4 regions of the Pseudomonas lalucatii genome follow, and region 2 is predicted to be linked to each of the others. Evidence: predicted binding sites of a transcription regulator. Region 2 holds the regulator's gene; each other region holds the start of a gene.
What was found. Region 2 encodes sigma-54, which starts transcription at its own class of promoters, with help from an activator protein. Its sites were predicted from a motif close to ANTGGCATNNANNTTGCTNT; they were not measured.
Positions count from the first base shown of each region.

Region 1: the regulator sigma-54 is predicted to act here: its motif matches at 3,745-3,764, upstream of I0D00_RS00230 (CmpA/NrtA family ABC transporter substrate-binding protein).
Region 3: the regulator sigma-54 is predicted to act here: its motif matches at 6,230-6,249, upstream of glnA (glutamate--ammonia ligase).
Region 4: the regulator sigma-54 is predicted to act here: its motif matches at 5,417-5,436, upstream of glnK (P-II family nitrogen regulator).

Region 1 covers NZ_JADPMV010000001.1:52,959-60,626, reverse strand. Annotated here, with positions in the region: gene I0D00_RS00245 (universal stress protein) at 1-149, shown strand, start outside; gene I0D00_RS00240 (DUF1289 domain-containing protein) at 201-674, opposite strand; gene acnB (bifunctional aconitate hydratase 2/2-methylisocitrate dehydratase) at 1,080-3,680, shown strand; gene I0D00_RS00230 (CmpA/NrtA family ABC transporter substrate-binding protein) at 3,881-5,104, shown strand; gene I0D00_RS00225 (ANTAR domain-containing response regulator) at 5,125-5,703, shown strand; gene I0D00_RS00220 (pyridoxal phosphate-dependent decarboxylase family protein) at 5,900-7,255, shown strand; gene alaC (alanine transaminase) at 7,389-7,668, shown strand, end outside.
Region 2 covers NZ_JADPMV010000002.1:1,010,970-1,018,637, forward strand. Annotated here, with positions in the region: gene I0D00_RS18160 (KpsF/GutQ family sugar-phosphate isomerase) at 1-131, shown strand, start outside; gene I0D00_RS18165 (KdsC family phosphatase) at 131-655, shown strand; gene lptC (LPS export ABC transporter periplasmic protein LptC) at 664-1,233, shown strand; gene lptA (lipopolysaccharide transport periplasmic protein LptA) at 1,220-1,762, shown strand; gene lptB (LPS export ABC transporter ATP-binding protein) at 1,765-2,490, shown strand; gene I0D00_RS18185 (RNA polymerase factor sigma-54) at 2,624-4,132, shown strand; gene hpf (ribosome hibernation-promoting factor, HPF/YfiA family) at 4,323-4,631, shown strand; gene ptsN (PTS IIA-like nitrogen regulatory protein PtsN) at 4,647-5,111, shown strand; gene rapZ (RNase adapter RapZ) at 5,121-5,978, shown strand; gene I0D00_RS18205 (HPr family phosphocarrier protein) at 5,991-6,263, shown strand; gene pmbA (metalloprotease PmbA) at 6,334-7,668, opposite strand, start outside.
Region 3 covers NZ_JADPMV010000001.1:2,303,205-2,310,872, forward strand. Annotated here, with positions in the region: gene I0D00_RS10460 (DUF2339 domain-containing protein) at 1-1,861, opposite strand, end outside; gene I0D00_RS10465 (YkgJ family cysteine cluster protein) at 2,104-2,505, shown strand; gene typA (translational GTPase TypA) at 2,576-4,396, opposite strand; gene thiI (tRNA uracil 4-sulfurtransferase ThiI) at 4,560-6,014, opposite strand; gene glnA (glutamate--ammonia ligase) at 6,342-7,668, shown strand, end outside.
Region 4 covers NZ_JADPMV010000001.1:2,469,105-2,476,772, forward strand. Annotated here, with positions in the region: gene xerC (tyrosine recombinase XerC) at 4-900, shown strand; gene I0D00_RS11280 (HAD family hydrolase) at 897-1,592, shown strand; gene sutA (transcriptional regulator SutA) at 1,660-1,989, opposite strand; gene I0D00_RS11290 (ammonium transporter) at 2,219-3,469, opposite strand; gene I0D00_RS11295 (ammonium transporter) at 3,548-4,861, opposite strand; gene glnK (P-II family nitrogen regulator) at 4,898-5,236, opposite strand; gene I0D00_RS11305 (accessory factor UbiK family protein) at 5,640-5,912, shown strand; gene I0D00_RS11310 (YifB family Mg chelatase-like AAA ATPase) at 5,951-7,450, shown strand; gene I0D00_RS11315 (LysR substrate-binding domain-containing protein) at 7,475-7,668, opposite strand, start outside.

The sequences.
Region 1 (7,668 bases), on a different contig from region 2:
TGATCGGCACCGTCGCCCGCACCGGGCTGTCCGGCGTGCTGATCGGCAACACCGCCGAAGTCATTCTGGACTCGCTGGAGAGCGACATCCTGGTGCTCAAGCCGGCCGACATCATCGCCCACCTGGAAGAGTTGGTCGCCCAGCGCTGAGGCAGAGCGCGCCGCGGAGACCTGGGGCAAGCCCGCACGACATGAGGCGGCCTACAGCCGCGTCATGCCGTCTCGGAGAAAACGCGGGGCGATGTAGCGCTCGTAGTGTGCCTCGGACAGCAGGAAGAACTCGCGATCGATGGCGTCACGCAACTCCGGCAAGGACCAGTCGCGGAACTCCGGCAGCAGCGCCAGACCGTAGGCTTCCAGTTGGCTGATCACCCGGGCCCCACGGGCGATCAGCTGATACGCCCAGCAATAGGGCGACTGCTGCGGCACGAAGCGGATCTGGCGCTGCTCCAGCTGGCGGCGCAGACGCACCGCGTCGAAGACTTCCAGCTTGGCCGCCATCACCTGCACCAGCAGCTGCTCCAGGCGCAGCCAGACGGCACGCTTCTCCTCGTCGTCGTAGCCATTCCAATGGGTCACCTCGTGGTGGAAGCGCTTGCAGCCGCGGCATACCAGATCGCCGTATACGGTTGAGCACAGGCCTACGCAGGGCGTCTTGATGCGTTGATTGGACATGGTGAAGAAGGCGTCGAGGGCGAAACGGCCTGGCATCTTAGCCCTTTGTCTAAACCAGTTCATCCCCAATCCGGCCAGGCGGCGGCTTAACTTCGCCCGCGCTTTCCGGTACTATCGGCCCGCCTTTTATAGGCGCCAATGTCCGTTGGAAGCTGTTTTCAAAGCGTCACGAGCACAGTCGATCCTGCAGGTACGATGTTGGCGCCGGCTCTTGAATGTTCCTTCAAGGGTCAGCGCCAGCCCTCATCTCGCCCGTCCTGCCGGCGTAAAACTTTGAAAGCAGCTTCTGGAAGAAACCCCTGAAACCTCGGCTGAGTAGCCCATAAAGCCACGAAGCGCCTGGTTCAGTGATTTCTGGATCGCGTCCCGGACAACCCTTTGGGACCACTGATGAGGGTAATAACTGTGCTTGAAGCCTATCGCAAACACGTAGCAGAGCGTGCCGCTCAGGGTATCGTGCCCCAGCCGCTGAACGCCGAACAAACCGCAGGCCTGGTCGAGCTGCTGAAGAACCCGCCGGCTGGCGAAGAAGAATTCCTCGTAGACCTGATCACCAACCGCGTGCCGCCAGGCGTGGACGAAGCCGCCTACGTCAAGGCCGGGTTCCTCTCTGCCGTGGCCAAGGGCGAAGCCAGCTCCCCGCTGATCAACAAGCAGCGCGCCGTCGAACTGCTCGGCACCATGCAGGGCGGCTACAACATCGCCACCCTGGTCGAGCTGCTGGATGATGCCGAACTGGCCGCCGTGGCTGCCGAGCAGCTCAAGCACACCCTGCTGATGTTCGATGCCTTCCACGACGTCGCCGAGAAGGCCAAGGCCGGCAACACCCACGCCAAGGCTGTGCTGCAGTCCTGGGCCGATGGCGAGTGGTTCACCAAGCGCCCGGCGATCGCCGAGAAGTACAGCCTGACCGTGTTCAAGGTCCCCGGCGAAACCAATACCGATGACCTGTCCCCGGCCCCCGACGCCTGGTCGCGCCCGGACATCCCGCTGCACGCCCTGGCCATGCTGAAGATGGCCCGCGACGGCATCGAGCCCGAGCAGCAAGGCGCCATCGGCCCGCTCAAGCAGATCGAAGCGGTCAAGGCCAAGGGCTTCCCGGTCGCCTACGTCGGCGACGTGGTCGGCACCGGCTCCTCGCGCAAGTCCGCCACCAACTCGGTGCTGTGGTTCTTCGGCGACGACATCCCCTATGTGCCGAACAAGCGCGCCGGCGGCTTCTGCTTCGGCTCCAAGATCGCCCCGATCTTCTACAACACCATGGAAGACGCCGGCGCCCTGCCGATCGAGTTCGACGTATCGAACCTCAACATGGGCGACGTGATCGACGTCTACCCCTATGCCGGCAAGGTGTGCAAGCACGGCAGCGAAGAAGTCATCACCAGCTTCGAACTGAAGACCGAGGTGCTGCTCGACGAAGTCCGCGCCGGCGGCCGTATCCCGCTGATCGTCGGCCGCGGCCTGACCGAGAAGGCCCGCGCCGAACTGGGCCTGGGCTCCTCCGAGCTGTTCAAGAAGCCGGTAGCCCCGGCCGACAGCGGCAAGGGCTTCACCCTGGCGCAGAAGATGGTCGGCAAGGCCTGCGGCGTGACCGGCGTGCGCCCGGGCACCTACTGCGAGCCGAAGATGACCACCGTCGGCTCCCAGGACACCACCGGTCCCATGACCCGCGACGAGCTGAAGGACCTGGCCTGCCTGGGCTTCTCCGCCGACCTGGTGATGCAGTCCTTCTGCCACACCGCGGCCTACCCGAAGCCGATCGACGTCACCACCCACCACACCCTGCCGGATTTCATCCGCACCCGTGGCGGCGTGTCCCTGCGTCCGGGCGACGGCATCATCCACAGCTGGCTGAACCGCATGCTGCTGCCGGACACCGTCGGCACCGGCGGCGACTCGCACACCCGCTTCCCGATGGGCATCAGCTTCCCGGCCGGCTCCGGCCTGGTGGCCTTCGCCGCCGCCACCGGGGTCATGCCGCTGGACATGCCGGAGTCCATCCTGGTGCGTTTCAAGGGCAAGATGCAGCCCGGGATCACCCTGCGTGACCTGGTCCATGCCATCCCCTACTACGCCATCCAGAAGGGCCTGCTGACCGTCGAGAAGAAGGGCAAGAAGAACGCCTTCTCCGGCCGCATCCTGGAGATCGAAGGCCTCGACGAACTGACCGTCGAGCAGGCGTTTGAGCTGTCCGACGCCTCCGCCGAGCGCTCGGCCGCCGGTTGCACCATCAAGCTGCCGGAACAGGCCATCGCCGAGTACCTGAAGTCGAACATCACCCTGCTGCGCTGGATGATCAGCGAAGGCTACGGCGATGCCCGCACCATGGAGCGCCGCGCCCAGGCCATGGAAGCCTGGCTGGCCAACCCGGAGCTGATGAGCGCCGATGCCGACGCCGAATACGCCGAAGTCATCGAGATCGACCTCAACGAGCTGAAGGAGCCGGTGCTCTGCGCGCCGAACGATCCGGACGACGCCCGCCTGCTGTCCACCGTCGCCGGCGACAAGATCGACGAGGTGTTCATCGGTTCGTGCATGACCAACATCGGTCACTTCCGCGCCGCCGGCAAGCTGCTGGACAAGGTCAAGGGCGGCATTCCGACCCGTCTGTGGTTGTCGCCGCCGACCAAGATGGATGCCCACCAGCTGACCGAGGAAGGCTACTACGGCATCTACGGCAAGGCCGGTGCACGCATGGAGATGCCGGGCTGCTCGCTGTGCATGGGTAACCAGGCACGGGTCGCCGCCAACTCCACCGTGGTCTCGACCTCGACCCGCAACTTCCCCAACCGCCTGGGCGATGGCGCCAACGTGTACCTGGCCTCTGCCGAACTGGCAGCGGTCGCCGCGATCACCGGCAAGCTGCCGACGGTCGAGGAGTACATGGTCTACGCCAAGGACATCGACAGCATGGCGGCCGACGTCTACCGCTACCTGTCCTTCGACCAGATCGCCGAGTTCCGCGAAGCCGCTGCCAACGCCCAGATTCCGGTCGTGCAAGCCTAAGCGTTACCCGCGTCGAAGAAGCCCCGCCCCGTGCGGGGCTTTTTTATGCGCGACATTCCGCCGTCGTGGCATATCGCTTGCTTTGTAGAGACTCAACGGGGCCGCGCCAGCGTTGCAGGCGGCCCGCAGACAGTGGCGTCGTTCCGCTCAACCCGCGAGCCGGTGCGGCGACCTCGAGTGTTGAGAAAGGAAAATGTCCGATGAGCGAGCACGATGTTCCCCGCGGCGACGCCCTGGCCTGGGTCAACGGCAGCGATGCGCCGGAGAAGAACGCACTGAATCTGGGCTTCATGGCCCTGACCGACTCGGCCTCGCTGATCGTCGCCGCGACCCAGGGCTTCGCCCAGCCCTACGGCCTGAGCCTCAACCTCAAGCGCCAGGCCTCCTGGGCCGGCCTGCGCGACAAACTGCTCAGTGGCGAGCTGGATGCCGCCCAGGGCCTCTACGGCCTGCTCTATGCGGTGCACCTGGGCATCGGCGGCAGCCCGGCGCAGGACATGGCGGTGCTCATGGGCCTGTCGCAGAACGGCCAGAGCATCAACCTCTCCCACGGCCTGCAGCAAGCCGGCGTGACCGATGCCGAGGCACTGCGCGCACGCGCGCGCCAAAATAGTGCAAAACTCACCCTGGCGCAGACCTTCCCCACCGGCACCCACGCCCTGTGGCTCTACTACTGGCTGGCCAGCCAGGGCATCCACCCGCTGGAAGACGTGCAGACGCTGGTCGTGCCGCCCGCGCAGATGGTCGCCCACCTGCGGGCCGGACGCATCGACGGCTTCTGTGCCGGTGAGCCCTGGGGCGCCCAGGCGATCGAAGAACGTATGGGCTTCACCCTGGCCACCAGCCAGTCGATCTGGCCGGGCCACCCGGAGAAGGTCCTCGGCTGCACCCAGGCGTTCGTCCGCGACTACCCCAATACGGCCCGCGCCCTGGTGATGGCGGTGCTGGAGGCCAGCCGCTTCATCGATGCCAACGAGGAGAACAGGCGCAGTAGCGCACAGCTGCTCAGTGCCGGGGACTACGTCGATGCCCCCCTGAGTGCCATCCAGCCGCGGCTGCTCGGCCACTATGAAGACGGCAACGGCCACGCCTGGCTGGACGATCAGGCGTTGCGCTTCTTCGACGAGGGCAAGGTGAACATGCCCTATCTGTCCGACGGCCTCTGGTTCATGACCCAGTTCCGCCGCTGGGGCCTGCTGCGCGAGGACCCGGACTACCTCGCGGTGGCGAGTCAGGTGCAGCAGCTCGGGCTGTATCATGAAGCTGCCACGGCAGTGGGCGTCGCCCTGCCGGCAAGCGCCATGCGCAGCTCCGTGCTGCTCGATGGCAAGGTCTGGGACGGCAGCGATCCGGCCGCCTATGCCCGCAGCTTCGCCCTGCACGCCCTGGCCGATGCCGCTTCGGCCGCGACTGCGGCCCTCTAACCTAGGGAACCCCTGCCATCATGCTGCGCATCCTCCTGATCAACGACACGCCGAAGAAGGTCGGCCGGCTCAAGTCCGCCCTGACCGCGGCCGGCTTCGAGGTGATCGACGAGTCGGGGCTGACCATCGACCTGCCGGAGCGGGTCGAGGCGGTCCGTCCCGACGTCATCCTGATCGACAGCGAATCCCCCGGCCGCGACGTCATGGAGCAGGTGGTCCTGGTCAGCCGCGACCAGCCCCGGCCCATCGTCATGTTCACCGACGAGCACGACCCCAAGGTCATGCGCCAGGCGATCCAGTCCGGGGTCAGCGCCTACATAGTCGAAGGCATCCAGGCCGAGCGCCTGCAACCGATACTCGACGTGGCCATGGCCCGCTTCGAGAGCGACCAGGCCCTGCGCGCCCAGTTGCAGGCCCGCGACGCCCAGCTGGCCGAGCGCAAGCGCATCGAGCTGGCCAAGGGCCTGCTGATGAAGATGAAGAGCTGCAACGAGGAAGAGGCCTACACCCTGATGCGCCGCCAGGCCATGAGCCGCCAGCAGAAGCTGATCCAGGTCGCCGAGCAGATCATCGCCATGCACGACATGCTCGGCGACTGAAGGCCTCCGGGCGGTCGCCGGCCACCCGATCACCGCCCGGCGGCCAGCTGTACCGCCGAACGGCCAACTGTGCTCCCCGACACGGCCCCCTGACGCCTCACTGTACGGACATTTCCAGGCTCGGGTGTGACTGCTGTCGGGGCAGCGCCCTGGCTAAGCTGGAATACCTCCCAGCCCAGCGACAGCGAGTTCCCAGATGAACCACGACAACGAAGAGCGCCAGCTACTGGCCGAGGCCGACCGCCGCGCCCTGCACTACTTCGACGGCATCCCCGGCCGCCCCGCCTTCCCGCCGGCCAGCGCGATCGCCGCCCTGCAATCCCTGGAGCACGACATCCCCGCCCAGGGTATCCCGGCAAGCGAGGTACTGCGTCGCCTGGACGACATCGCCTCACCGGCCACCGTCGCCTCCAACGGCCCGCGTTACTTCGGTTTCGTCATCGGCGCCACCCTGCCCGCCGCCGCCGCCGCGGAGCGCCTGGTGCTGGCCTGGGACCAGTGCGCCTCCTCGTTCGATAACTCGCCGGCGGCCGATACTCTGGAGCGCATCGCCGGGCGCTGGGTCTGCGAAGTGCTCGGCCTGCCGCCCGAGAGCGCAGTCGGCTTCGGCACCAGCGCCACCGCCTGCACCCTGGCCTGCCTGTCCGCCGCCCGGCGCAAGCTCCTGGCCCGCAAGGGCTGGGACTTCGACGGCGACGGCCTGGTCGGCGCCCCGGAAGTGCGCGTGGTGGTCTCCGCCAGCTGCCACATCACCGTGAAGAAGGCCCTGCGCATCCTCGGCTTCGGCATGAACCGGCTGATCGTCGCGCCGACCGACGTCCATGGGCGCGTCGATCCGCAGCAACTGCCGCCACTGGATGACCTGACCATCCTCTGCCTGCAAGCCGGCGAGGTGAACACCGGCGAGTTCGACCCCTTCGCCGAGCTGATCCCCAAGGCCAAGGCGGCCGGCGCCTGGATGCACGTCGACGGCGCCTTCGGCCTCTGGGCCCGCGCCTCGTCCTCCGCCCACCTGGCCGAGGGGGTCGAGCTGGCCGACAGCTGGACCACCGACGGCCACAAGTGGCTGAACACCCCCTACGACGGCGCCATGGCCATCTGCCGCGACGCCGACGCCCTGGCCAACGCGATGAACAGCGACGCGGCATATGCCACGGCCTCCAGGGACGCGCAGAAGAACCTCACCCTGGAGTTTTCCCGCCGCGCCCGCGGCGTGGCGATCTGGGCCGCCCTCGCGAGCCTCGGGCGCGACGGCCTGCGCGAGATGATCGACCGGCATATCCGCCAGGCCGGCGAACTGGCCGAGGCCCTGCGGGCTGGAGGCTACCAGGTGCTCAACCGCGTCGTGCTGAACCAGGTACTGGTGCGCGCCGACTCCGACCAGCAGACCCAGGCCATCCGCGAGGCGGCCCAGGCCTCCGGCGAGGTCTGGTTCGGCCCGACCCTCTGGCAGGGGCGCCCGGCCTTTCGCCTCAGCCTGTCGTCCTGGCGCACCGCTGATGCCGATGTCCGCGCCCTGAGCGACCTGCTGCTGCACCTGAAGCGCGCGTAGGGCCGAGCGCAGCGCCGGGAGCCGACGAGCCACTCGACAAACCCCGGGCGCTGCGCTTATCTTCGGCGCCTGGCCAGCGCACTGGCCAACGTCGCTCGGACGGTTCCGGGCGCTTACGTTTCTCGAGGACAGCATGGCTGATCAAGCTTCGCGCCGCTTTGCGCGCATCGATCGACTCCCCCCCTACGTGTTCAACATCACCGCCGAGCTGAAGATGGCGGCCCGCCGCCGCGGCGAGGACATCATCGACTTCAGCATGGGCAACCCGGACGGCGCCACCCCGCCGCACATCGTCGAGAAGCTCTGCACCGTCGCCCAGCGCGAGGACACCCACGGCTATTCCACCTCCCGCGGCATCCCGCGCCTGCGCCGCGCCATCTCGCGCTGGTATCAAGACCGCTACGCGGTGGAGA
Region 2 (7,668 bases):
AGATGCTCGCCGCCGAGGCGCTGAAGATCATGGAAGACCACAAGATCAACGCCCTCGTGGTGGTCGATGGCGACGACCGGCCGATCGGCGCCCTGAACATGCACGACCTGCTGCGCGCCGGAGTGATGTGATGAATCCCGAACTGCAGCAGCGCGCCCAGGCGATCAAACTGGCGATCTTCGACGTCGACGGCGTGCTCACCGACGGCAAGCTGTACTTCCTGGTCGACGGCAGCGAATTCAAGACCTTCAACACCCTCGACGGCCACGGCATCAAGATGCTCATCGCCTCGGGCGTGCGCACCGCCATCATCAGCGGGCGCAAGACCCCGGTGGTGGAGCGCCGCGCGCAGAACCTCGGCATCCAGCACCTGTACCAGGGCCGCGAGGACAAACTGGCGGTGCTCGACGAGCTTCTCGGCGAACTCGGCCTAAGCTATGAACAGGTCGCCTATCTCGGCGACGACCTGCCCGACCTGCCGGTGATCCGCCGCGTCGGCCTGGGCATGGCCGTCGCCAGCGCCGACGACTTCGTCCGCCAGCACGCCCATGGCGTGACCCAGGCCCGCGGCGGCGAAGGCGCCGCCCGCGAATTCTGCGAGCTGATCATGCGCGCCCAGGGCAGCCTCGATGCCGCCCAGGCCGCCTACCTGTAGAGCCCACTATGCTGCGCAAACTGCTGACGCCCGCCCTGTTCGCCCTCGCCGCCGCCCTGCTAGCCGCGGTCGGCTACTGGAACATCAGCCCCGAGAGCTTCTCCGACAAGCCGGCCCGGGCCGGCACGGAGAACGCCATCGACTTCTACGTGATCGGCGCCAACACCCTGCAGTACCAGGCCGACGGCAAGCTGCACTACGAGATGAGCGCCAGCAAGCTGGAGCACATCAAGGCGACCGACATCACCCTGCTGAGCGAGCCGAACCTGCATCTGTACCGCGGCAGCGAACACCCCTGGAAAGTCCGCAGCGTTCGCGGCGAAGTGGCGCCCGCAGGCCAGGAGGTCGAACTGATCGACCAGGTGCGCGTCGAGCGCACCGATGCCAAGGGCCGCCCGACCATTCTCACCACCAGCCGCCTGACCGTATTCCCGGAGAAGGAATATGCGCAGACCCAGCAAGCCGTTAGAATCGACGCGGCCAATGGGGTGACCACGGCACAAGGAATGAAAGCGTACTTGAATGACGGCAGGATGCTCCTGCTGTCCAACGTAAGAGGCCAGCATGAGGTTCGTTAAAACCCTCCCCCTTCTGCTCAGTTTGAGTGCCGCGCTCGGAAGCGCCTGCGCCTGGGCACTGCCATCCGATCGCGAGCAGCCGATCCGCGTGCAAGCCGACAGCGCCGAACTGGACGACAAGCAAGGCGTGGCGGTCTACCGCGGCGACGTCATCATCACCCAAGGCACCCTGAAGATCACCGGCGACACCGTGACCATCACCCAGAACGCCCAGGGCGATATCGAGATCTTCACCTCCGTGGGCAAACCGGCCTACTACGAGCAGAAACCGGCCGCCGACAAGCAGATCGTCAAGGCCTACGGCCTGACCATCCAGTATTTCGCCGCCAGCGAGCGCATCGTGCTGATCGACCAAGCCAAGGTGATCCAGGAAGGCAACACCTTCGAGGGCGAGAAGATCGTCTACGACACCCAGCGCCAGATCGTCAACGCCGGCCGCGCCACCGGCGCCCAGGTGTCCACGCCACGGCCGCGCATCGACATGGTGATCCAGCCGAAGAAGAAACCAGCCGACCAGCAGGCACAGTAGTAATGGCCACATTGAAAGCCCAACACCTGGCCAAGAGCTACAAGGGCCGCCAGGTCGTCCGCGATGTCAGCCTGAGCATCGACAGCGGGCAGATCGTCGGCCTGCTCGGCCCCAACGGCGCCGGCAAGACCACCTGCTTCTACATGATCGTCGGCCTGGTCCGCGCCGACCAGGGCCGCGTGCTGATCGACGAGCTCGACGTCAGCCACCAGCCCATGCACGGCCGCGCCCGCGCCGGCATCGGCTACCTGCCGCAGGAGGCCTCGATCTTCCGCAAGCTCAGCGTGGCCGACAACATCATGGCCATCCTCGAGACGCGCAAGGAACTGGATCGCGGCGCACGACGCGAGGAGCTGGAAAGCCTGCTGCAGGAGTTCCACATCAGCCATATCCGCGACAACCTCGGCATGAGCCTGTCCGGCGGCGAGCGCCGCCGCGTGGAGATCGCCCGCGCCCTGGCGACCGCGCCCAAGTTCATCCTGCTCGACGAACCCTTCGCCGGGGTCGACCCGATCTCGGTCGGCGACATCAAGCAGATCATCCACCACCTCAAGGCCAAGGGCATCGGTGTACTGATCACCGACCACAACGTCCGCGAGACCCTGGATATCTGCGAGACCGCCTACATCGTCAACGACGGCCAGCTGATCGCCGAGGGCGACGCCGACGCCATCCTGGCCAACCAGATGGTCAAAGAAGTCTACCTGGGCCACGAGTTCCGCCTGTAACAGCGGCTTTTCTCGACCGAACAGCAGCTCGCGCTAGGCAAACCGCTCGGGAGTAGGCATATAATTTGCTTCCTTGTGGCGCCGCGGCGCCCTGTAGTGGATCGCGCACAGACGCCGGTATAGAAGGTCTGCAATGAAACCATCGCTAGTCCTGAAAATGGGCCAGCAGCTGACGATGACCCCGCAGCTGCAACAGGCCATTCGCCTACTTCAACTGTCCACCCTGGATCTGCAGCAGGAGATCCAGGAGGCCTTGGAGTCCAACCCGATGCTCGAGCGCCAGGAAGAAGGCGACGACTTCGACAACTCCGACCCCATGGCCGACGGCGCCGACAACCCGACGAGCGCCGACAAGCAGGAAGATCCCTACAAGGACGCCAGCTACCAGGAGACCACCCAGAGCGTGGACAACCTGGAAGAAGGCGAGTGGAACGAGCGCATCCCCAACGAGCTGCCGGTCGACACCGCCTGGGAAGACGTCTACCAGACCAGCGCCAGCAGCCTGCCGAGCAACGACGACGACGAGTGGGACTTCACCACTCGCACCTCCAGCGGCGAGAGCCTGCAGAGCCACCTGCTCTGGCAACTCAACCTGGCGCCGATGTCCGACAAGGACCGCCTGATCGCCACCACCCTGATCGACTGCATCAACGAACAGGGCTATCTGGAAGAGAGCCTCGAGGAAGTGGTCGAGGCCTTCGACCCGGAGCTGGACATCGAGCAGGACGAAGTGGAGGCGGTGCTGCACCGCATCCAGCAATTCGAACCGGCCGGCGTGGCCGCCCGCGATCTGCGCGAATGCCTGCTGCTGCAACTGCGCCAGCTGCCGCCCAAGTCGCCCTGGCTGAGCGAGGCCCAGCGCCTGGCCGGCGACTACCTCGACCTGCTCGGCAGCCGCGACTACAGCCAGCTGATGCGTCGCATGAAGCTCAAGGAAGACGAGCTGCGCCAGGTCATCGAGCTGATCCAGAGCCTCAACCCGCGCCCCGGCTCGCAGATCCAGTCCGGCGAGCCGGAGTACGTGGTGCCCGACGTCATAGTGCGCAAGCACAACGAGCGCTGGCTGGTCGAGCTGAACCAGGAGGCCATGCCCCGCCTGCGGGTCAACCCGCAGTACGCCGGCTTCGTCAAGCGCGCCGACTCCAGCGCCGACAACACCTTCATGCGCAACCAGCTGCAGGAGGCGCGCTGGTTCATCAAGAGCCTGCAGAGCCGCAACGAGACGCTGATGAAGGTCGCCACCCAGATCGTCGAGCACCAGCGCGGCTTCCTCGACTACGGCGACGAGGCGATGAAACCCCTGGTGCTGCACGACATCGCCGAAGCCGTGGGCATGCACGAGTCGACCATCTCGCGGGTCACCACGCAGAAGTTCATGCACACCCCGCGCGGCATCTACGAGCTGAAATACTTCTTCTCCAGCCACGTCAGCACCGCCGAGGGCGGCGAGTGCTCCTCCACCGCCATCCGCGCGATCATCAAGAAACTGGTGGCCGCGGAAAATGCGAAAAAGCCATTGAGCGACAGCAAGATCGCTGGTTTACTGGAGGCACAGGGCATTCAAGTGGCCCGCCGCACGGTCGCCAAATACCGTGAATCCCTCGGTATCGCGCCCTCCAGTGAGCGCAAGCGGTTGATGTAAGGCGGCACCCAAAGGAAGATCGGTCAACACACGACACAGCTCGACTCGCGACGCCCCCGAAAGAAGCCATACTGGCGCGTCAGGGGGCGACCACGCCAAGTGCGGTGTACCAGGTCTTCCATGCCAAGGTGTTCCCGCGGCAGGCCGCCGATAGCCTGCCTCTTACACACGGCAACAAGGAGAAAGCGGTATGCAAGTCAACATCAGTGGACATCAGCTGGATGTGACCGACGCCCTGCGCGACTACATCGCCGAAAAACTCAATCGACTGGAGCGCCACTTCGACAAGATCACCAACGTGCAGGTCACCATGGAGGTCGAGAAGCTCAAGCAGAAGATCGAAGCGACCCTGCACATCGCCGGCGGTGAAGTCGTCGCCAACGCCGAGCACGACGACATGTATGCCGCCATCGACCTGCTCACCGACAAACTCGACCGACAACTCATCAAGCACAAGGAAAAGCAGCTCGAACGCCAGCAGGGCGCCATGGCCCGCTGACCTCGCTCACCTCCTATGATCCGACTCGAAAACATCCTGACCCCCGGCCGTTCCCTGGTGAACGTGCCGGGCGGCAGCAAGAAACGCGTACTCGAACAAATTGCCAATCTGGTGGCGCGCGAGCTGCCCGACCTGGACGGCCAGGACATCTTCGAGAGCCTGATCGCCCGGGAAAAGCTCGGCTCCACCGGTTTCGGCAACGGCATCGCCATTCCCCACTGCCGCCTGCCCGGCTGCGTCGCACCGATCAGCGCCTTGCTGCGCCTGGATGCGCCGGTCGACTTCGACGCCATCGACGGCGCCCCGGTCGACCTGCTGTTCGTCCTGCTGGTACCCGAGGCGGCCACCGACGAGCACCTGGAACTGCTGCGCCAGATCGCCAGCATGCTCGATCGCAGCGATGTGCGCGAGCGCCTGCGCCATGCCGCGAGCAGCGAGGCCCTGTACCAGGTCGTGGTGGACGTACAAAGCAGCCGTTAGGACCTCCCCATGCGCCTGATCATCGTCAGCGGTCGCTCCGGCTCCGGCAAAAGCACCGCCCTCGATGTCCTCGAGGACAACGGCTTCTACTGCATCGACAACCTCCCCGCCGGCCTGCTCCCCGAACTGGCCGAGGGCGCCCTGCTGCACACCGAATTGCTGCACCCACAGGTGGCCGTATCGATCGACGCGCGCAACCTGCCCAGCCAGCTCAAGCGTTTCCCCGAACTGCTCGACGAGGTGCGCGCCCGGCATATCCAGTGCGACGTGCTCTACCTGGATGCCGACGAGGAGACCCTGCTCAAGCGCTTCTCCGAGACCCGTCGGCGCCACCCGCTGACCAACGAGGAGCGCTCCCTGGCCGAGGCCATCGCCGACGAGAGCCAGCTGCTCGGGCCGATCATCGACCTGGCCGACCTGAAGATCGACACCACCCACCTGAACCTCTACCAGTTGCGCGACATGCTCAAGCTGCGCCTGCTCAACCAGCCCGAGCCCGGCACCGCCTTCCTGGTCGAGTCCTTCGGCTTCAAGCGCGGCATGCCGGTGGATGCCGACCTGGTGTTCGACGTGCGCTGCCTGCCCAATCCCTACTGGAAGCCCGAGCTGCGCGACTATTCCGGCCTCGACCAGCCGGTGGCCGAGTACCTGGCGGCCCAGGCCGATGTCGAGGAGATGTTCCAGGACATCCTCGCCTACCTGAACAAATGGCTGCCGCGCTTCGCCGCCAGCAACCGCGCCTATGTCACGGTGGCCATCGGCTGCACCGGCGGCCACCACCGCTCGGTGTACCTGGCCAATCGCCTGGGTGATACCCTGAAACCCACCTTGAAGAACGTTCAGGTCCGCCACCGCGACCTCAGCTAAGGAAACGCCGCGATGCCCTCCCGCGAAATCACCATTGTCAACAAGCTGGGCCTGCACGCGCGTGCCGCGGCCAAGTTCGTTGGCGTGGCCGGACGCTATCCCTGCAAGGTCAAGGTCGGCCGCGCCCCGGAGAGCCTGGTGGACGGCAAGAGCATCATGGCGGTGATGATGCTGGCCGCCGGCAAGGGCACGCCGATCCACCTGCACACCGAAGGCGAGCAGGACCATGACGCCCTGGAGGCGCTGGTCGAACTGATCAACAACTACTTCGACGAAGGCGAGTAGCCCAGCACCCGCTACGAAGAGGGGCTGCCCGTTACCGCGGGCAGCCCCTCTGGCGTTGCCCGGCCGACCGTCAGCTGCCGGCCACCGTCATGCGCTCGATCAGTACCGAGCCGGTGTGGATGTTGCTGCGCAGTTCCAGGTCGTTGCCCACCGCGACTATCTGCCCGAACATGTCGCGCAGGTTGCCGGCGATGGTCACCTCCTGCACCGGAAACTGGATCTCGCCATTCTCCACCCAGTAGCCGCCGGCACCGCGCGAGTAGTCGCCGGTGACCAGGTTCAGGCCATGCCCCATCAGCTCGGTGACCAGCAGACCGCGGCCCATGCGCTTGAGCAGCGCCTGCTGGTCCTCGTCGCCATGGCTGACGAACAGATTGTGCACGCCACCGGCATTGGCCGTGCTGGGCATGCCCAGCTTGCGCCCGGAATAGGTGCCCAGCACATAGGAGAGCAGTTCGCCGCCCTCGACGAAGGACTTCGCGTAGGTCGCCAGGCCGTCGCCATCGAACGCCGCGCTGCCCAGGGCGCGCGGGATGTGCGGTCGCTCGTCGAGCTTGAGCCACGCGGGGAACAGCTGCTGCCCCAGGGCCCCCTCGAGGAAGGACGACTGGCGGTACAGGTTGCCGCCGGAAATCGCCGCGAGGAAATGACCGAACAGGCCGGTCGCCGACTCGGCGGAAAACAGCACCGGCACCTCGCAGGTCGGCACCGGCCGCGCGCCCAGGCGGCTGACCGTGCGCTGCGCGGCGCGTCGACCGATATCGGCGGCATCGGCCAGCAACTCGCCCTGGCGGTTGACGTCGTACCAGTAGTCGCGCTGCATCTGCCCGCCGTCCTCGGCGATCATCACGCAACTCAGGCTGTGGCGGGTGCTGGCGTAGCCGCCGACGAAGCCATGGCTGTTGCCGTACACCCGGCAGCCCTGGTGGCTGTTGAGGGTGGTGCCGTCGGCGTTCTTGATCCGCGGATCGGCGGCGAAGGCGGCCGCCTCGCAGCGCAGCGCCTGCTCGATGGCCTGCTCCGGGCTGATCGCCCAGGCATGGTAGAGGTCCAGCTGCGGCAGCTCGCGGGCCATCAGCGCGGCATCGGCCAGCCCGGCGCAGTCGTCTTCGGAGGCATGTTTGGCGATCGCCAGGGCCGCCGCCACCGTCTCGCGAATGGCCGCCTCGCCGCTGGCCGAGGTACTGGCCGAGCCCTTGCGCTGGCCGACATAGAGGGTGATGCCGAAACCCTGGTCGCGGTTGAACTCGACCGTCTCCACCTCGCCGCGGCGCACGCTGGTGGACAGGCCCTGCTCCACCGACACGGCGACCTCGCAGGCGCTGGCGCCCTGCTTCCTGGCCTCGGCGATGATCTGCTCGACCTGGGCCTGCAACTGCGGCACGGCAGCGGGGCCGACCGTTTC
Region 3 (7,668 bases), on a different contig from region 2:
TGCCCATCTGCAGCGCAAGCAACAGGCCGCCGAGCAGCTGAACCGCGCAGGCGGCCAGCAGCAGGTTCCGCGCCTGCAGGCGCAGGCCGAGCAGCAGGGTCAGCAACCCCGCTGCCGCCCAGGCGATGACGCTGCCGGCGACGGCGAAGCTCAGCGGCGCCATCAGGTAGAAGAAGGCCAGGCCGGCGCCGGCCAGCCACGGCAGGCCGCGCCGCTCCCAGCTGCTGCTGGCCTCGGCAGGCGCCCGGCGCAGCTGCCAGTAGCTGAACGACAGCGCCACGCCGAGCAGCAGTGCACCCAGCACGGCGCCGCTCAGCAACGGGTCCTGGCCGATGCGCAGCTCGCCCAGGTAGGCCAGCGCCGCGCCGAATTGCAGCAGCAGGGCGAAGGCCCGTGCCAGACCCCGGCGCTGGTGCAGCGCCAGCCAGTAGACGCCGGCGCCCTCCACCGCCCAGGCCGCCGAGGTCCAGCGGGCATCCAGGCCCAGGGGAATCGCCAGGCTGGCGAACACCACGCCCAGGGCCAGGCAGGTCTCCACCAGCAGCAGCGCGCGGCCGGCGGTGCGCCCTGCCAGCAGGCGGGCCAACGCCAGGTACAGCAGCCCCAGGCCGAGGGCGCTGAAGGCCGCGGCGAATTCGAGGTGCTGCACCAGGGCGAACTGCAGGCCGAAGCCGACCAGCGGCGGGCCGAGCAGCACGGTGGCGTCGAGGTAGTCGCCCTGCCCGGCCGACCAACGCAGCAGCTCGCCGCGCGCGACGGGGGCATCGGCCGCCTCGCGCAGCTTGCGCCGGGCGAACAGCAGGCCGATGGCCAGGTACATCAGGAAGAACAGCCACAGGAAGGGCGCGGTGCTCCACAGCAGCTCCGGGGTATAGGCGCGCAGGCCCCAGGCCAGGCCGATGCTGAAGGTGCCGACGAAACCGATCAGGTTGAGCAGGCGCCAGGCCTTGAACCAGGCGATGGCCAGGATGCCGGCGTTGAGCAGGGCGAAGTAGCCGAACAGCGCGACATGATCGCCGCTGCCGGTGGAGCTCAGGATGGGCGCGGCGAAGCCGCCGAGGGCCGCCGCGGCGGCCAGGCCCAGGGCGTTCTGCGCCACCGCGAGGACCGCCGAGGCGCAGGTCACCAGCACCAGCAACGCCAGGGCCATGCCCCCCGGCAGCAGCGGATGCAGGCGCAACGCGGCGAACACCGTGAGGTAGAGCACGCCGACCCCGGCGCCCTGGAGCACCAGGGCATAGCCGGGATTGCGCCGGCGCAGCCACCAGCCCAGGCCGAGCAGGGCGATGGCGCTGGCGGCGACGCCGGCGTAGCGCAGCTCCACCGGCAGCACCAGGCCCTCGGTGGCGTAGCGCAGGAGGAAGGCCAGGCCGAGGAACAGCAGCAGCACCCCGACCCGCAGCACCGTGTTGCCGCCCAGCAGCCAGGCCCGCGCCTTGGCCAGGCCACGCTGGAGCAACGACGGCTCGCGCGGCGCCGGGCGCGCCGGCCCGGCGTGCTCGGCTGGGTCCGTGACCGCCGCGGCACCGCTCGCCGCCTCGGCGGCCTGCGGCGGGATCTCCAGGCTCCAGTCCGGCTCCGGCTCCGGCTCGGCCGTAGGCTCAGGCGCCGCGGCCGCCTGCGGGGCCCGGGCCTGCTCGACCCGCAGCAGGCGCTCGTGGATCGCCGTGGTGCCGCGCTCGAAGCGCTCGGCGAAGCTCGCCAGCTGCGCCGCCAGCTCCGCGTTGTGCCGGGCCAGCGCCTGCAGCCTGAGGGCCTGGCCCAGGCTCAGGCCCAGCACGCCGCCCAGCAGCGCGGCGCCGAGGGACTCCCCGACCAGGGTGCCCAGCGCCAAGCCCACCAGCATGAAGATCCATTGCATGCAGCATTTCCCGATCCGCTAGAACAGTTCGGCCGCACCCTGCGCCCGCGCCGCCGTCCGCAGCGTTGCTCAGTATAGGTGCCGGCCTCCTCGACACTCAGGAGACGCCCGCCCCGGACCTGGCGGACACAAGCGGGGGGCCGACGGTAGGAAAAACCGACCAGCCGGCAGAAGTGTGTTCACATTTTCACCAGCACCGCTATCATCGCCCGCCGCACAGCCACCGCACGCACATCGCCGCCATGAAGAACAACCTGATCGCCGCCGCCGAACTCGACCGCCTGGACACCTGGGCCAAATACAGCGCCGACATGTGCCACAGCTGCATGTCCAGCTGCTGCACCCTGCCGGTGGAGGCGCGCATCGGCGACCTGATCCGCATCGGCGTGGTCGACGAGTTCGAGCGCGGCGAGCCGGCCAAGAACATCGCCAAGCGCCTGCAGAAGGACGGCATAGTCGAGCGCTTCAACCAGAAGTCCGGGGTCTTCACCCTGGCACGCATGAGCAACAACGACTGCCTCTACCTCGACCGCAAGTCGCGCCTGTGTACCATCTACGACAAGCGCCCCGACACCTGCCGCAACCACCCCAAGGTCGGCCCGCGTCCGGGCTACTGCGCCTACAAGCCCAAGCCGCTGAGTTAGCCGCTCAGGCCAGAATAGAAAAACCCCCGCCGGCCTGCGCCGACGGGGGTTTTTCATTCAGCCTGACGAATCAGTTCTTGGCTTTCTTGGCTGCGCGGGTGCGCTCGCCTTCGTCCAGGATCTTCTTGCGCAGACGGATCGACTTCGGCGTGACTTCGCACAGCTCGTCGTCCTGGATGAATTCCAGGGCCTGCTCCAGGGTGAAACGAACCGGCGGCACCAGGGCGATGGTCTCGTCTTTACCGGAAGCACGCATGTTGTCGAGCTTCTTGCCCTTGGTGGGGTTCACGCCCAGGTCGTTGTCGCGGCTGTTCAGGCCGACGATCTGACCGTTGTAGATTTCCTGGCCGTGCTCGACGAACAGCTTGCCACGCGCCTGCAGGGTTTCCAGGGAGTAGGTCAGGGCCTTGCCGGTATCGATCGAAACCAGTACGCCGTTCTGGCGGCCGGACATGTGGCCGGACTTCATGGTGTCGTAACGGTCGAAGATCGAGGTCAGGATGCCGGCACCGTTGGTCAGGGTCAGGAACTGGTTACGGAAACCGATCAGACCGCGAGCCGGGATGTTGTACTCCAGGCGCACACGGCCCTTGCCATCCGGCACCATGTTGCTCAGGTCGCCCTTGCGCAGGCCCATCTCTTCCATGACCTTGCCCTGAGCATCTTCCGGGATGTCGATGGTGACGTTCTCGAACGGCTCCTGCTTGACGCCGTCGACTTCACGGATGATCACTTCCGGACGGCCTACGCCCATCTCGAAGCCTTCGCGACGCATGTTCTCGATCAGTACCGAGAGGTGCAGCTCACCACGGCCGGAGACCTTGAACTTGTCGGCCGAGTCGCCCTCTTCGACGCGCAGGGCCACGTTGTACAGCAGCTCCTTGTCCAGACGCTCCTTGATGTTGCGGCTGGTGACGAACTTGCCTTCCTTGCCGCAGAACGGCGAATCGTTGACCTGGAACGTCATGGAGACGGTCGGCTCGTCGACGGTCAGCGGCTTCATCGCTTCGACGTTGTTGATGTCGCACAGGGTGTCGGAGATGAACAGTTCATCGAAGCCGCTGATGCAGACGATGTCGCCAGCGGTGGCTTCTTCGACGTCCACGCGGTGCAGACCGTGGTGGCCCATCAGCTTGAGGATACGGCCGTTGCGCTTCTTGCCTTCGGTGTCGATGGCGACGACCGGGGTGTTCGGCTTGACGCGACCGCGGGCGATACGGCCAACGCCGATGATGCCGAGGAAGCTGTTGTAGTCCAGTGCCGAGATCTGCATCTGGAACGGGCCGTCAACGTCGACTTTAGGGGCCGGTACGTGGTCGACGATGGCCTGGTACAGCGGGCTCATGTCTTCGGCCATGGCGGTGTGATCCAGGCCGGCGATGCCGTTCAGGGCCGAGGCATAGACGACCTGGAAGTCGAGCTGCTCTTCGGTGGCGCCGAGGTTGTCGAACAGGTCGAAGATCTGATCCAGCACCCAGTCAGGACGGGCGCCCGGACGGTCGACCTTGTTGATCACCACGATCGGCTTCAGGCCGGCTTCGAAGGCCTTCTTGGTCACGAAGCGGGTTTGCGGCATCGGGCCGTCCTGGGCGTCGACCAGCAGCAGTACGGAGTCCACCATCGACATCACGCGCTCTACCTCACCGCCGAAGTCGGCGTGGCCGGGGGTGTCGACGATGTTGATGCGGTACTCGTTCCAACGGATGGCGGTGTTCTTCGCCAGGATGGTAATGCCGCGCTCTTTTTCCTGGTCGTTCGAGTCCATCACGCGCTCGTCGTTGAGCTCGCCGCGCTCCAGGGTGCCGGACTGACGCAGGAGTTTGTCTACCAGGGTGGTCTTACCATGGTCAACGTGGGCGATGATGGCGATGTTACGTAGATTTTCGATCACTTTTGTATCTCGATCAGAGGATTCGGTGTGCCGCGAAGTCTAGGCGGCGGAGATTAACTAATTGCGAATTCGGCCAGGCGGTGCAAAGGCCTGGCGGCAGCGTCGGGCTGCCCCGCGGTCGGGGGGGCGATGGCGGATGCTGCCGCCATTCAGCCCCGGGGTCTTATGTCGGACGATAAACGCGCACATTGGCATGCCCCTCGCTCAACAGGTGGTGGGCATGCAGGCGGCTCATCACCCCCTTGTCGCAATACAGCAGGTACTGGCGCGCCTCATCCAGTTCCTTGAACTTGCTGTTCAGGGCGTAGAAGGGCAGCGCCTGCACCTCGATGCCGGGCAACTCCAGCGGCTCGTCCTCGACCGCGTCGGGGTGGCGGATGTCGATCACCACCTGGCCGGCCAGGGCCTCGCCGACCTCCTCGACCTGCACGTCCTTGCCCAGCTCGTCGATCACCTTGTCGATCGGCAGCAGGGTGGCGCGCTCCAGGGCGCGCTCGAGGATGGCCATGTCGAACTGCGCCTCCTCGTAGGCGATGCGCTCGGGCTTGGCCTTGGTGGTCGGGTTGACCGAGATGACCCCGCAGTATTCCGGCATGTGCTTGGCGAACTCGGCGGTGCCGATGGCGTAGGCGGTGTCGATGATGTCCTGCTTGTGGCTGGCGATCAGCGGCCGCAGCACCAGCTTGTCGGTGGCCGAGTCGATCACCGAGAGGTTCGGCAGGGTCTGGCTGGACACCTGGCTGATCGCCTCGCCGGTGACCAGGGCGTCGATCTGCAGGCGCTCGGCCATGCGCGTGGCGGCGCGCAGCATCATGCGCTTGAGGACCACGCCCATCTGGCTGTTGTCGACCTTGCCGAGGATCTCGCCGAGCACTTCCTCGAACGGCACGCTGATGAACAGCACGCGGTGCGAGCGGCCGAACTTCTGCCACAGGTAGTGGGCCACTTCCATCACCCCCAGCTCGTGGGCGCGGCCGCCGAGGTTGAAGAAGCAGAAGTGGCTGAGCAGGCCGCGACGCATGATCTGGTAGGCGGCGACGGTGGAGTCGAAGCCGCCGGACATCAGCACCAGGGTCTGCTCCAGCGAGCCCAGAGGGTAGCCGCCCAGGCCGTTGTGCTGGCGATGGACGATGAACAGGCGCTGGTCGCGGATTTCCATGCGCACCTCGACCTCGGGCTGCTTCAGGTCGATGCCGGCGGCGCCGCACTGCTGGCGCAGCTGGCTGCCGACATGGCGCTCGACGTCCATCGAGGTGAAGCTGTGCTTGCCGCCGCGCTTGCAGCGCACGGCGAAGACCTTGCCCGGCAGCTGCTCGGCGAAATGCAGCTTGCACTTGTCCAGCACGTCGTCGAGGTCGCCCAGCGGATACTCGTGGACCTCGAGGAAATGGATCAGGCCCGGGGTGCAGCGCAGGCGCTCGATCATTTCCTGCAGCAGCTTCGGCTCGTCGACCGCAGTCTCCACCTCGAGGTTGTCCCACACACCGCTGACCTGCAGCTGCGGATCGAGGTCGCGCAGCACCAGGCGAATGTTCTTGGCCAGCTGACGGATGAAATGCTTGCGCACCGGCCGGCTCTTGATGGTGATTTCCGGGAAGACTTTAACGATCAATTTCATGAAAGCTGCGCGTGCCGAAACGGCCGAAAAAACAGGGGCGCGGATTATAGCGGAAATTGCTCAGACTTTGATCAAAAATCCCAGCCCCCTCCTGGCTCGCACCATTTTAGTGCCTTTCAGAAACATACAGCCTCAATTTGGTGCAAAAACCCTCAGCAAACTGCCGCACAGCCCCCGCCACCCCTGAGTTTCAGCCATCAAGCCCATTCCGGGGCACTGGCATGCAATTTGCTCTCTTGTGAGGCAGGTTGTCCTGGCCGACTATCGCGCCGGGCTTCACGAACTATTGAAGGCTCCCATTCGAGCCTTATTCATCTGGAGGACAGCATGTCGAAGTCGATTCAACTGATCAAAGAACACGACGTGAAGTGGGTGGACCTGCGCTTCACCGACACCAAGGGCAAGCAGCACCACGTCACCATGCCGGCTCGCGATGCCCTGGACGAAGACTTCTTCGAACACGGCAAGATGTTCGACGGCTCCTCCATCCACGGCTGGAAAGGCATCGAAGCCTCCGACATGATCCTGATGCCGGTCGACGAGACCGCCGTGCTGGACCCCTTCACCGAAGAGCCGACCCTGATCATCGTCTGCGACATCGTCGAGCCGAGCACCATGCAGGGCTACGACCGCGACCCGCGCTCGATCGCCAAGCGTGCAGAGGAATTCCTCAAGACCACCGGCATCGGCGACACCGTGTTCGTCGGCCCGGAGCCCGAGTTCTTCATCTTCGACGAAGTGAAGTTCAAGTCCGATATCTCCGGCTCGATGTTCAAGATCTACTCCGAGCAGGGCTCCTGGATGACCGACCAGGACGTCGAAGGCGGCAACAAGGGCCACCGCCCGGCCGTCAAGGGCGGCTACTTCCCGGTTCCGCCGTGCGACCACGACCACGAAATCCGTACCGCCATGTGCAACGCCATGGAAGAAATGGGCCTGGTCGTCGAAGTGCACCACCACGAGGTGGCCACTGCCGGCCAGAACGAGATCGGCGTGAAGTTCAACACCCTGGTGGCCAAGGCTGACGAAGTGCAGACCCTGAAGTACTGCGTGCACAACGTCGCCGACGCCTACGGCAAGACCGCCACCTTCATGCCCAAGCCCCTGTACGGCGACAACGGCTCGGGCATGCACGTGCACATGTCGATCTCCAAGGACGGCAAGAACACCTTCTCCGGCGAAGGCTATGCCGGCCTGTCCGACACCGCCCTGTACTTCATCGGCGGCATCATCAAGCACGGCAAGGCGCTGAACGGCTTCACCAACCCGTCGACCAACTCCTACAAGCGTCTGGTCCCGGGCTTCGAAGCACCGGTCATGCTGGCCTACTCGGCGCGCAACCGCTCCGCCTCGATCCGCATCCCCTATGTGTCGAGCCCGAAGGCCCGCCGCATCGAGGCACGCTTCCCGGACCCGGCCGCCAACCCCTACCTGTGCTTCGCCGCGCTGCTGATGGCCGGCCTGGACGGTATCCAGAACAAGATCCACCCCGGCGACGCGGCGGACAAGAACCTGTACGACCTGCCGCCGGAAGAAGGCAAGCTGATCCCGCAGGTGTGCGGCAGCCTGAAGGAAGCCCTGGAAGAGCTGGACAAGGGCCGCGCCTTCCTGACCAAGGGCGGCGTGTTCTCCGACGACTTCATCGATGCCTACA
Region 4 (7,668 bases), on a different contig from region 2:
ACCATGCAGAGCCACCTCGACGCCTACCTCGAACACCTGCGCAGCGAGCGTCAGGTGTCCGCGCACACCCTGGACGGCTATCGCCGCGACCTGGGCAAGCTGCTGGCCTACTGCGAGGCGCAGCGGCTGTCCGCCTGGACCGCGCTGGACACCGGCCAGCTGCGCCGCCTGGTGGCCAGGCTGCACCAGCAGGGCCAGTCCGGGCGCAGCCTGGCGCGCCTGCTCTCGGCGGTGCGCGGCCTCTATCGCTACCTGATCCGCGAGGGGCTGGCCCAGCACGACCCGGCCAGCGGCCTGAGCCCGCCGAAGGGCGAGCGCCGCCTGCCCCGGGCCCTGGATGCCGATCGCGCCGCGCAACTGCTCGACGGCGCGGTGGAGGACGACTTCCTCGCCCGCCGCGACCAGGCCATGCTCGAGCTGTTCTACTCCTCCGGCCTGCGCCTGGCGGAACTGGTGGGTCTCGACCTCGACGGCCTCGACCTACCCGCCGGCCTGGTGCGGGTGCGCGGCAAGGGCAACAAGACCCGCGAGCTGCCGGTCGGACGCCTGGCCCGCCAGGCACTGGAAGCCTGGCTACCCCTGCGCGCCCTGGCCAGACCGGCGGACGGCGCGGTGTTCATCGGCCAGCAGGGGCGGCGTCTCGGCCCGCGGGCGGTCCAGTTGCGGGTGCGCCAGGCCGGCGTGCGCGAACTGGGCCAGCACCTGCACCCGCACATGCTGCGCCACTCCTTCGCCAGCCATATGCTGGAGTCGTCCCAGGACCTGCGGGCCGTGCAGGAACTGCTCGGCCACGCCGACATCGCCACCACCCAGGTCTACACCCACCTGGACTTCCAACACCTGGCCACGGTGTATGACCGTGCCCACCCTCGGGCCAAACGCAAAGGCACTCCGGAATGACCATCGAGCTGATCACCTTCGACCTCGACGACACCCTGTGGGACGTCACCCCGGTGATGCAGGACGCCGAAGCCGCGCTGCGCAACTGGCTGTGCCTGCACGCCCCGCGCCTGGGCGCCCTGCCGGTGGACCACCTGTGGGCCATTCGCGCCCGCCTGCTGCAGGCCGAGCCCATGCTCAAGCACCGCCTCAGCGAGCTGCGCCGGCGCATCCTGCTCAATGCCCTGGAAGGCGCCGGCTACCCCCATGACGAGGCGCAGGCCCTGGCCGAGTGCGGCTTCCAGGTATTTCTCGCCGCGCGCCACCAGGTCGAGCTGTTCGCCGAGGTGCATCCGACCCTGGAGACCCTGGCCGAACGCTTCCAGCTCGGGGTGATCACCAATGGCAACGCCGACGTGCGCCGCCTGGGCCTGGCCGACTACTTCCAGTTCGCCCTGTGCGCCGAGGAGCTGGGGGTCGGCAAGCCGGATCCCAAGCCCTTCCGCGAGGCCCTGGCCCGCGCCGGCGTGGCGGCGGAGCACGCCGTGCATGTCGGCGACCACCCCAGCGACGACATCGCCGGCGCCCAGGCGGCCGGCCTGCGGGCGATCTGGTTCAACCCCCAGGGCAAGGCCTGGGAGGCGCAGGCCCCGGCGGATGCCGAGATCCGCAGCCTGGCCGAGCTGCCGGCGCTGCTGGAGCGCTGGGCCTAGCGCCAGGCGCAACGCCGCCCACAAAAAAGCCCGCCGATGAGCGGGCTCTGCATGGAACCGGCGCGCCTCAGATAGGGCGGCTGCCGTATTTGCTGTCCGGCTTCTTGGGCGGGTCGGAGACCACGTTGGGCTCGACCTCCTGCACCTTGCCGCCGCGCGCGAGAAATTCTTCCATGGCGCGCGCCAGGGCATCGCGCTCCTTCTGCTTGGCTTCGACGCTGGGCAGCTCCTCGGCATCGGCCACCTTGGCCTTGGCCTTGCTCTTGCCCTTGGCTACGACCTCGCCGTCGCCATCATCGTCGCTGTCGTTATCGCCATTGTCGGCCGCGGCCAGCTCCTCGCCGTCGTCCTCATCGGCGCCGTCCAGCTCGTCTTGTTCCAGATCTTCGTCGCTCATGTTCAACCTCATGACTTGCGAAAAGCAGATTAGTTATAGCCCAGCTGCGTACTCTATCGTACACCGCCGGCAAAAATTCAAATGCCGGCGCCCGCTCCATCGCGAGCGCCGCGGCGGGCCGGGAGGAGCCGCCGCAAGGGCAGACCCGAGGCCTTGCGACGGGCATTCTAGCGCGCTGCCAGAAAAAACAAAGGGCGCCCGCAGGCGCCCTCATGCCAAAGCCGTCCGATCAGGACTTGGTGAACTCCGGATAGGCTTCCATGCCGCATTCGGCGAGGTCCACGCCCTCGTATTCCTCTTCCTCGCTGACCCGCAGACCGATCACCGCCTTGAGGATCGACCAGACGATCAGGCTGGCGACGAACACCCAGGCGAAGATGCAGGCGATGCCCAGCAACTGCGCGCCCAGGCTGGCGTCCGGGTTGGTCAGGCAGACCGCCAGCAGGCCCCAGATGCCGACCACGCCGTGCACCGAGATGGCCCCGACCGGATCGTCGAGCTTGAGCTTGTCCAGCGCCAGGATGGAGAACACCACCAGCACGCCACCGACGCTGCCGATCAGGGTGGCCTGCAGGGCGCCGGGGGTCAGCGGCTCGGCGGTGATCGCCACCAGGCCGGCCAGGGCGCCGTTGAGGGCCATGGTCAGGTCGGACTTGCCGAACAGGATGCGCGCCACGATCATCGCCGCGATCAGGCCACCGGCGGCGGCCATGTTGGTGTTGACGAATACCTGGGCGACCGCGTTGGCGTCCTCGACGGTGCTCATCTTCAGCTGCGAGCCGCCGTTGAAGCCGAACCAGCCCATCCACAGGATGAAGGCCCCCAGGGTCGCGATCGGCAGGTTGCAGCCGGGGATCGCGTTGACCTGGCCGCCGGCGCCGTACTTGCCCTTGCGCGCACCGAGCAGCAGCACCCCGGCCAGGGCGGCGCTGGCACCGGCCATGTGCACCACGCCGGAGCCGGCGAAGTCGAGGAAGCCGGCCTCGTTGAGGAAGCCCGAGCCCCACTTCCAGAAGCCCTGCACCGGGTAGATGAAGCCGGTCATGACCACGGCGAAGGCGAGGAAGGCCCACAGTTTCATGCGCTCGGCCACCGCGCCGGAGACGATCGACATGCAGGTGGCGGCGAACACCACCTGGAAGAAGAAGTCGGAGCGCGCCGAGTAGTAGGGCGCATCGTCACCGCCGCCGAGCACCGCGTCCGCGCCGTTCTCGTCGCCGAGCAGGAAGCCCAGGCTCGGCAGGATGCCGCCCTCGGGGCTGGAGTACATGATGTGGTAGCCGATCACCAGGTACATGACGCTGGCCACCGCATACAGGGCGATGTTCTTGGTGAGGATCTCGGTGGTGTTCTTGGCGCGCACCAGGCCCGCCTCGAGCATGGCGAAACCCGCCGCCATCCACATCACCAGGGCCCCGCAGACGAGGAAGTAGAAGGTATCGAAACCGTACTGCAATGCAGTCAATGCTGTGTTGTCCATGGTTCACCTCTTGCCGGCGCTTATCGTTGCGCTGTTCGGTTAAGGCGCCCGGCTTGGCAGCGGGCGCACTCCGTGTGCTTACAGGTTGTAGCCGCGCTCGTTGTGCAGGGCGAGGTCGAGACCGACCGTCTCTTCCTCGTCGCTGACCCGCAGGCCCATTACTAGATCGATCACTTTCAGGATCAGGTAGGTCAGCACGGCGGTGTAGGCCACCGTGAACAGCACCCCCTCGACCTGCACCCACAGCTGCGCCGGGATGTCCTCCACCGTGCCGAAGCCGCCCAGCGCCGGCGCGGCGAAGGCTCCGGTGAGGATGGCGCCGACGATGCCGCCGACCGCATGCACGCCGAAGACGTCCAGGGAGTCGTCATAACCCAGTTTGCGTTTCAGGCTGGTGGCACAGAAGAAGCAGATCACCCCGGCGGCCAGACCGATCACCAGCGCCCCCATGGGCCCGGCGGTGCCGGACGCCGGGGTGATGGCCACCAGGCCGGCCACCGCGCCGGAGGCGATGCCCAGCACGCTGGGTTTGCGATGGGTGATCCACTCGGCGAACATCCAGCCCAGGGCCGCGGTGGCCGTGGCCACCTGGGTGACCAGCATGGCCATGCCCGCGGTGCCGTTGGCCGCCACCGCCGAGCCGGCGTTGAAGCCGAACCAGCCGACCCACAGCATGCTCGCGCCGATCAGGGTGTAGCCCAGGTTGTGCGGCGCCATGGCGGTGGTCGGGAAGCCCTTGCGCTTGCCCAGCAGCAGGCAGGCCACCAGGCCGGCGATCCCGGCGTTGATGTGCACCACAGTGCCGCCGGCGAAGTCGAGCACGCCCCAGTCCCACATCAGCGCACCGTCGCCGCCCCAGACCATGTGCGCGATCGGCACGTAGACCAGGGTGAACCACACGGCCATGAAGATCAGCATGGCGGAGAACTTCATGCGCTCGGCGAAGGCCCCGACCATCAGCGCCGGGGTGATGATGGCGAAGGTCATCTGGAAGGTGATGAACACGCTCTCCGGGACGCTGGCGACCAGGCTGTCGAGGGTCAGGCCGGCGAGAAAGGCCCTGGACAGGCCGCCGACGAAGGAGTTGAAGTTGACCTCCCCCCGCACCATGCCGCTGCTGTCGAAGGCCAGGCTGTAGCCGTACGCCACCCAGAGCACGCTGATCAGGGCGCAGATGGCGAAGCACTGCATGAGCACCGACAGCACGTTCTTGGAACGCACCATGCCGGCATAGAACAGCGCCAGACCGGGGATGGTCATGAACAGCACGAGGACGGTCGCGACCAGCATCCAGGCTGTGTCGCCGCCGTTGAGGCTCGCCTCTTCGGCCATGGCAAGGCCAGGAACGAGAGACAAAAGGGCTCCGAGCCCTGCGAAAACTCGCAGAGTCATGGTTTAACTCCTGGGGCGTGGGGGTTCGAAGGGCGCTTAGATCGCGTCGGTATCGGTTTCGCCGGTACGGATGCGGATGGCCTGCTCCAGGTTGACCACGAAGATCTTGCCGTCACCGATCTTGCCGGTGTTGGCCGCCTTGGTGATGGCCTCGATCACCCGGTCCAGCTGATCGTCGGCGATGGCCACGTCGATCTTCACCTTCGGCAGGAAATCGACCACGTATTCGGCACCGCGATACAGCTCGGTATGCCCCTTCTGCCGACCGAAGCCCTTGACCTCGGTGACGGTAATGCCCTGCACGCCGATCTCCGACAGTGACTCGCGGACGTCGTCCAGCTTGAACGGCTTGATGATGGCAGTGACTAGCTTCATGTAACTCTCTCCCGTGTAAGGTGGACTTGCCCCAGGAATTGCGAACCCGGCTCAAGTCTATGCGCAGTGCCTGGCTTTTGTAATGCATTGGCGGTCCCGACTCCCCTGCCGCGCCGGGCCAGGCACTCCCCGCGTCGTCCGATGCAGCGAAACCGCATTGGTGCATGGGTCGACAGGGACTAAGCAGAATTCTTGCCAGCTCATGAAAAAGCGCTTTTATTCAGGCAGTTAACGGCTAATAGCCAGGACGTCGCGAATTTTCCGGAAGACAAACGCACGATAACGGTGCGCCCGCCCGCCGAGCCGTGCGCGAAAATCGTGCGCAATGCCGGCCCTTGGCCAGCCCGACGCCCAGGCCCGAGGCGCGTGCTACACTGCCGCCGTCTGTCAGTGGAACCACACCATGCTGCCTCCCAAAGCCTTTCTCGACGCCCTCGGCGCCCATGCCTCGCGCCTGTTCAACGGCGACACCCCGCTGCCGCGCAGCGAGTTCGAAGCCCAGTTCAAGGCCCTGCTGCAGAGCGGCTTCAGCAAGCTCGACCTGGTCAGCCGGGAAGAGTTCGACAGCCAGATGACCGTGCTCGCCCGTACCCGTGCGCGCCTGGAGGCCCTGGAGGCCAAGGTCGCCGAGCTGGAAGCCCGCCTCGCCACCGAGCCCGCGCCGCCCGCCGAGTAACCCGCGCGAGCCGGCACGGCACGATCAAGGAGTGATCGATGTCCCTGGCCATAGTCCACAGCCGCGCCCAGGTGGGCGTCGAGGCCCCCGCGGTCACCGTCGAGGCGCACCTGGCCAACGGCCTGCCGTCCCTGGCCCTGGTCGGCCTGCCGGAGACGGCAGTGAAGGAAAGCAAGGACCGGGTGCGCAGCGCCATCCTCAACTCGGCCTTCGAGTTCCCGTCACGGCGCATCACCCTCAACCTGGCTCCCGCCGACCTGCCGAAGGACGGCGGGCGCTTCGACCTGGCCATCGCCCTGGGCATCCTCGCCGCCAGCGGCCAGGTCCCGGCCAGCGCCCTGGAACCGCTCGAATGCCTCGGCGAACTGGCCCTGTCCGGCGCCGTGCGCCCGGTGCAGGGGGTGCTGCCCGCCGCCCTGGCGGCCCGCGCCGCCGGCCGCAGCCTGGTGGTGGCCAAGGCCAATGCCGAGGAGGCCAGCCTGGCCTCGGGGCTGACCGTGATCGCCGTCGAGCACCTGCTGGAGCTGGCCGCCCACCTCAACGGCCAGACGCCCATCGCGCCCTACCAGGCCCAGGGCCTGCTGCGTCAGCTGCAGCCCTACCCGGACCTGGCCGAGGTGCAGGGCCAGGCCGCGGCCAAGCGCGCCCTGCTGGTGGCCGCCGCCGGCGCCCATAACCTGCTGTTCAGTGGCCCCCCGGGCACCGGCAAGACCCTGCTGGCCAGCCGCCTGCCCGGCCTGCTGCCGCCGCTGGACGAACGGGAGGCCCTGGAGGTCGCGGCGATCCATTCGGTGGCCGGCCAGGCGCCGCTGGACGCCTGGCCGCAGCGGCCGTTCCGCACGCCCCACCACAGCGCCTCCGGGCCGGCCCTGGTCGGCGGCGGCAGCCGCCCGCAACCGGGCGAGATCACCCTGGCCCATCAGGGCGTCTTGTTCCTGGACGAGCTGCCCGAGTTCGACCGCAAGGTCCTGGAGGTGCTGCGCGAGCCCCTGGAAAGCGGGCAGATCGTCATCGCCCGGGCCCGCGACAAGGTACGCTTCCCGGCGCGCTTTCAGCTGGTGGCGGCGATGAACCCCTGCCCCTGCGGCTACCTCGGCGACCCCGGCGGTCGCTGCCGCTGCACCCCGGAGCAGATCGCCCGCTATCGCGGCAAGCTCTCCGGGCCGCTGCTCGACCGCATCGACCTGCACCTGAGCGTGAGCCGCGAGAGCACCGTGCTGCATCCGCCGACGGGCGAGCCGGCCGGCGACACGGCGAGCGGCGCCGCCCGGGTCGCCCAGGCACGCCAGCTGCAGCTGCGGCGCCAGGGCGTGGCCAATGCCCTGCTCGACCTGAACGGCCTGCGCCAGCACTGCGCCCTGCAGGCCGAGGATCGGCGCTGGCTGGAGAACGCCTGCGAACGCCTCGGCCTGTCCCTGCGCGCCGCCCACCGGGTACTCAAGGTGGCGCGCACCCTGGCCGACCTGGAACAGGCCGAAGGCATCGCCCGCGGCCATCTGGCCGAGGCGCTGCAGTATCGCGGCGACCCTCAGCGCTGAGGCGCGGGCCGGCGCAGCCAGCGTTCAACCGCGTCGTTCCACATCCGGCAGGCGCATCGCCGCCACCTCGGCGAGGAGGAAATCGCGCAACAGGCGGAAGCGCTCCTGGCCGCGCCGGGCCCTGGGCCAGACCAGGTAGTAGCTGCAGCCGCTGGGCACGGCGCAGGGCCAGGGCAGGCCGAGGCGCCCCTGCTCGACATCCTCGGCGACCAGCACCA